2 regions of the Rouxiella sp. Mn2063 genome follow, and region 1 is predicted to be linked to the other one. Evidence: predicted binding sites of a transcription regulator. Region 1 holds the regulator's gene; the other holds the start of a gene.
The links. The regulator LexA, encoded in region 1, represses DNA repair genes until DNA is damaged. The targets are predictions, from matches to a motif close to TNCTGTATGTACATACAGNA.

Region 1 (3,280 bases):
ATATTCGCGGAATACCGTTGCATAAAGCTTGTTGCCTTTGAATGTCCGGCGAATAAAGAACGCACCTAAACGGCGGAAAATCGGGCCAGCTGGCCAGAAGTTTAGGTTAATACCGGCCGCAATATGTGGTGGTACCAGACCTTGGTGGTAGAGCACATAAGAAAGCAGCAGGTAATCCATGTGGCTGCGATGGCAGGGCACATAGACAATTTCCTGGCCATCTTGCGCCAACTGACGCACACGTTCAGCGTTATTAACGTGGATACCTTTGTACAGCCGGTTCCAGGTCCAGCTTAAAACACGATCGGACAAACGCACGGCTTCATAGCTGAAATCCGCGGCAATCTCTTCCATCAGCGCGATAGCATTTTGCTTGGCTTTTTCATGGGTGATTTTTTTGCTGCGTGCTTCTTCTTCGACCGCTTTTTCAATCGCTTTAGACGCCAACAGTTTATTAAACAGATCCTGACGCACTGGTATGCGTGGCCCTACGGCAGCCAGACGTTGACGAGAGAAATGCATTCTCGCTACGCGCGCCAGTTTTTGCGCAATAATGGTATCCGTGCCATGTTCCGTTGCCATATGGCGCAGGGACACAGTATTGGAGAAGCGCACGAAACTGTCTCGCCCTAACCACAGCACGGCAAAGAATTTCTGCACGCCGTTCAGGACGCGTAAATGTGGCGTTTCCTGGCTTTCTCGGCCAGGGGAACGGCCAAACATTACCGATACCGGCAACAGTTGGATATCTAGATTCTGATTATTACGATGTAAGTCCAAATAATCGTGGAACAGTTTTACCGACTCTTCTTTCGGCTTGTAATAGCTGAAAACGCGCGGGCCTTCCCCAATAAACACGTGGCTTGGCAATTGCACGCCATCTATGTCCAGAGGAACAAGGGGATCGGGCAAATTTAGCGCCAGGCATTGTGCCCGTAGTGTCAATAAATCGGTTTTGGAGTTATAAGGCAAAACGTACACGATCGGCCGAGTGGTATCTAAACGCAACTCGGTAATAGGATCTGTAGGAATGACCTTGCTCTTTACCAGCAATTTTAGCGGTAAATTCAATAGGGTATAATAAAGTCTACGCCAACCTGACATAAAAAGATGAAGCCTCTTGTTAGCAATTTCGCCGCAAGGATACCAGAAACTTGAATTGAGATCCGTGGTGATAGGTTTGGCGATACAGGCTAGAATACCTGCAATTTCCAATTAGGACGGATAAGTTATGGCAAATCAAGTGACTGGATTAACCAGAATAATTAAAGCCGCTGGTTATTCTCTTAAAGGGCTGACCGCAGCCTGGAAGCATGAAGCTGCATTCCGTGAAGAAGCGATTGTCGTCCTTGTCGCTATCTTACTGGCATTTTGGCTCGATGTGAGTACTACAGAGCGCATTTTATTGATTGGCGTCGCGCTTTTAGTTGTTGTGGTTGAATTATTAAACAGCGCAATAGAAGCGGCTATTGACCGAATCGGGCCGGAAATCCACCCGTTGTCAGGGCGTGCCAAGGATATGGGATCGGCTGCGGTATTTATTACGCTCATTTTTGCTGTCTTTACCTGGTTGGCTATCTTATTACCGCGCTGGTTGTGAGATGGCTCGCAGGTTAATCCCTGTTTTTATTCACTCTTAGGTTTTCATTGCCTGATTAGCTGTATATACTCACAGCTGGACTGTATAAACAACCAGGGGGCGGAATGAAAGCATTAACTACCAGACAACAAGAGGTCTATGACCTTATTCGTGATCATATCTCTAGCACCGGTATGCCGCCAACCCGTGCTGAGATCGCGACGCGTCTGGGATTCCGTTCTCCTAACGCAGCTGAAGAGCACCTCAAAGCGCTGGCACGTAAAGGCGTCATTGAAATTGTTTCTGGCGCCTCACGTGGTATTCGTTTGCTGATGGAAGAGGAAGAAGGTTTACCTCTCATTGGGCGTGTTGCCGCTGGTGAGCCGCTGCTGGCAACTCAGCATATCGAAGGCCACTACCAAGTCGATCCAAGTATGTTTAAACCAAGCGCCGATTTCTTGCTACGTGTTAGCGGTATGTCTATGCGTGATATTGGTATTCTGGACGGCGATCTGTTGGCGGTGCATAAAACGCAGGATGTGCGAAACGGCCAGGTGGTCGTTGCGCGCATTGATGATGAAGTCACGGTTAAACGTTTGAAGAAACAAGGCAACACCGTGCAGCTTCTGCCTGAAAATAGCGAATTCGAGCCTATCGTGGTTGACCTTCGCGAGCAGAGTTTCAGTATTGAAGGGCTTGCGGTTGGCGTTATTCGCAACGGTAACTGGATCTAATACCAAGCGGTATTAATGTCTAGTTTCCTGTTATAGAACTCACCTTTGTAAATAAACCCAATAAACTTCGAGATGAAGGTAGGCGGCAATCGACAGACAAATCTGTCAAGAGCAGATTTGAACACTGCTTGCAGCGACCCCTTTGGGGCAAGGCTCGCGGATGAGCAGAGTCACTGCAGCCAACCACCCTACAACTTGAAATATGGCGGGTAAAAGGTGAGTTTTCGTTTATAACGTGCCGTATAACAAATACGCTGCGTATTATCAGCGATTTTGACACTTAGCGAAAATTATCCCTATAACTAACGTTTTTTAACGTTAATACTATGGTCGTGATCGCAATGTTCTTTGCTATCGCAAGCTTCTACTACCGAACACTCTCTGCATAAACCGTGCGCTTCAACGACGGAATGACGCAGAGCAAAGCCAGAATCATTAGCAAGCGTGGCTAAACGTTCTTCAATGCCTTCCGTCGTTTTTTCAGTTACTAACCCACAACGGTCACAAATAAACAGAGCTGAAGTGTGGCTTGGCTCTTCAAAGTGGTGGCACAACACATAGCTGTTTGCTGATTCTACGCGGTGAATAAAACCTTGTTCCAACAGAAAATCCAACGCGCGATAAACAGTTGGTGGCTTAGCCTGAGGTTCCACAACGCGTAGTAAATCTAGCAGATCATAGGCACTGATCGCCCCAGGCTGTTGGATCATCAGCCGAAGCACTTCGAGCCGCTGTGGCGTTAGCCGAACATTACGCTGTAGGCACAGACGTTCAGCTTGCTTAAGCAGGTTTTCAGAGTGGGATGAATTCATGATTTGCTCTCTGCACAAAGTAAGCTCAGATTTTAACATGTTTCGAGACAATCGCCGATACCCTGGCGACACACAGTTTGGTTGCTACACTCTGTTTTTGTGTTCTGTGACATAGTGAGACTTATGCCTGCCTGGCTTTAGGATATAAATCTATT
Region 2 (3,280 bases), on a different contig from region 1:
GCCGCATATTAATGTCGGTGATGTACTGGTTACGACGGCCGCTGTGCGCTTGGACGGTGCCAGCTTGCACTTCGCGCCGATGGAGTTCCCTGCGGTCGCTGATTTTGCTTGTACGACTGCATTGGTTGAGGCCGCAAAATCAGTCGGTGCCACCACTCATATTGGTGTGACCGCTTCTTCTGATACTTTCTATCCGGGTCAGGAACGTTATGACACCTATTCCGGCCGTGTTGTGCGTCGTTTTAAAGAGTCGATGCAAGAATGGCAGGAAATGGGCGTGATGAACTATGAAATGGAATCTGCCACGCTACTGACTATGTGTGCGAGCCAGGGTCTGCGCGCCGGAATGGTCGCCGGTGTAATCGTTAACCGCACCCAGCAAGAGATCCCTAATGCGGAAACCATGAAACAAACCGAAAGTCATGCGGTGAAAATCGTGGTTGAGGCTGCGCGTCACCTGATCTAATAGGCTACCTATTGGAATAATCGACTGAAACGGGCCACTTTTGCGGCCCGTTTTTTTATCTCACCGCGTGAATCTGTTAAGGTCAGTCTCAACATTGATGGAATAATGAGAGGCAATATGACGGCAACGATTTTACTTCACCCTTCTTTAACTCCTTTAGGCGGTGGTATTAATTTTCGCGAACTTGGGGGTAATATCGCCGCCGATGGCCGCCGAATCAAACGCGGATGGCTTTACCGCTCTGGTGCGCTTAATCAACTAACGGATAAGGATTGTCACTTCCTCAGCCAAATTCCTGTTGCCCATATTCTTGATTACCGTGATAGCGACGAAGTTGCCGACAAGCCCGATATTATCTGGTCTGGCTGCCAGTATCATCATGCGCCAGCTAACCCGCTAAGCGACGTGATCAGTGCTAATCTCGAACAGCTCAGTGCACAAACCATTGCAGGATTTGATCCTGAAAAGTTTATGCAAGAACTGTATCGTCGCCTGCCGTTTAATAATTCAGCTTATAAACAGCTCGTCGCTATTTTGCGTCAGCCAAACGGCGGGGCATTAGTACAGCATTGTGCGGTAGGGAAAGATCGTACCGGCATCGGCTCGGCATTAGTGCTCTTTGCTTTAGGGGCAGATAAGAACACCGTGATTGAGGATTATCTGCTGACTGACACCACGCTAGCGCCTTTTCGTGAGCAGTTGCTGGCGAGAATGTCCCTTAACCTTGGCAAAATAGCGTTGGATAAGTTCGGCTATGTGCTCTCGGTACGTGAAAGCTTCATTGATACCGCTATTGCTGAAATTGAAGTACGTTACGGCTCAACGGATAGTTGGTTAGAAAAAGAGTATGGCGTGACGGCACAAGTACGTGAGTCATTGCGCGAGCGTTACCTGGAATAGCATTTTCATTCAGGTTTTGTTGCGGAATTTCGCGGTGGAATGCACTACTCTTGGCTGCAATATGTCTCATGGCCATGTTGTTTAACCGCAACTTGGATTGCTTTGCGAGACTTTGCTTGAGGTAAACCAAGAGGATGCCGATCTTTGACCTTAAATGACATTATTCATTACACCACTGAATTTGTACGCCAGCATCAGAGCTGGGCGGTGCCTATCGCCTTTGTACTGGCATTTGGTGAGTCATTGGCCTTTCTCTCATTATTACTGCCTGCGACGGTAATTTTACTCGGGCTTGGCGCGTTGATTGGTGAAAGCGGTATCCCCTTCTGGCCTGTTTGGGCCGGAGCGGCAGCCGGCGCTTTCTTTGGTGACTGGCTGTCCTACTGGGTTGGCGTGCATTACAAAGATCGTGTCCACGGGTTTTGGCCCTTCACTCGTCACCCACAGATGCTGGATCGTGGTCACCGCTTTTTTGAGCGTTGGGGGATTGCAGGTGCATTTATCGGGCGATTTTTTGGCCCGTTACGCGCCGTTGTTCCTCTGGTGGCTGGCATTTGTGAGATGCCGCAGCGCTATTTTCAGCTCGCTAATGTGGCCTCGGCTTTGCTATGGGCATTTGGTGTCCTAGCGCCAGGCGCTTTTGGTATCCAATGGTTGAGTCGCTGGTTCTAAGACGGTTGTAAGCGTGGCTTTGAAGCAGAATGAATTGCGATATGTCACGCAACCCAGGGCAGCAGCCAGAAAAGCATCTGGACATCCATACAGTATGCCTTTAACGTGCTTGGTAACAGATTCATTGTGATGGAGAAACCGTGGATACCAGTATTATTTACGCGGTGGGTAGTGGGCTAGTCGGCCTGCTGCTCGGTTGGCTTATTGTCAGCTTAAAGCAGCAACAGCGGCAGACGCAATTCGAAACCCAGCTCAAATTAGGGGAGCAAGCGCTTTCGCAAGTTCACCTTGAAGCCGACAACCTTAAAGCCGAGCGCCAACAGCAGCAGCAGCATTTACGTCAACTTGAGCAAGAGCTGCGTGCGCTTGATAGCCGCTATGCTGCCAGCCAAGAGAAACTCCAACTGCTTGCACATTGGCAGTCAGAATGTGAGCAGCTCAATCAGGAACTGCGTGCCCAGCGAGAAATTAACAGCGCGCAGGAAGCAGAGCTGAGGGAGGCTACGACGCGTCTTGATGAAACTCGCCTGGCGGCTGAAGATAAACAACGACTGTTGATCAACAGCGAGCAGCGTCTCACCAGCCAGTTTGAAAATCTCGCTAATCGTATCTTTGAGCAAAGTGGCCGCCGTGCCGATGAACAAAACAAGCAAAGCTTAGATAAACTGCTGTTACCGTTGCGTGAGCAGCTCGATGGGTTTCGCCGTCAGGTACAAGACAGCTTTGGCCAGGAAGCTCGTGAACGCCACACGCTGACCCATGAAATTCGCAATTTGCAGCAGCTCAATGCGCAAATGGCTCGCGAAGCCATCAACCTGACCAAGGCCCTCAAAGGCGATAACAAAACTCAAGGTAACTGGGGCGAAGTGGTATTGAGCCGCGTGCTAGAAGCTTCAGGCCTGCGTGAAGGCTATGAATATCAGACCCAGGTTAGTGTGCAGACAGAAAACAACAGTCGCATGCAGCCTGATGTTGTCGTACGTTTGCCGCAAAACAAAGATGTCGTGATCGATGCCAAGATGTCTTTGGTCGCTTATGAGCGCTATTTTAACGGCGAAGATGAAGGCGAACGAGAAGCCGCGCTCAACGAGCATATTGCTTCTGTGCGTGGACATATTCGCCTGCTAGGACGCAAAGACTACCAACAGCTCCCTGGCTTGCGAAGCCTCGATTATGTGCTGATGTTCATCCCGGTCGAACCCGCGTTTTTACTCGCTATCGACCGTGAACCTGAGCTTATCA

Region 2: a site for LexA is predicted at 2,114-2,133, ahead of rmuC (DNA recombination protein RmuC). Genes of this name have one in related genera too.

The regions. Positions count from the first base shown of each region.
Region 1 is NZ_JBMOUD010000004.1:405,370-408,649, reverse strand. Features, by position in the region: gene plsB (glycerol-3-phosphate 1-O-acyltransferase PlsB) at 1-1,104, opposite strand, end outside; gene ACL9RG_RS09360 (diacylglycerol kinase) at 1,232-1,600, shown strand; gene lexA (transcriptional repressor LexA) at 1,705-2,313, shown strand; gene zur (zinc uptake transcriptional repressor Zur) at 2,616-3,125, opposite strand.
Region 2 is NZ_JBMOUD010000013.1:113,869-117,148, forward strand. Features, by position in the region: gene udp (uridine phosphorylase) at 1-466, shown strand, start outside; gene ACL9RG_RS17625 (tyrosine-protein phosphatase) at 584-1,366, shown strand; gene ACL9RG_RS17630 (DedA family protein) at 1,511-2,038, shown strand; gene rmuC (DNA recombination protein RmuC) at 2,179-3,280, shown strand, end outside.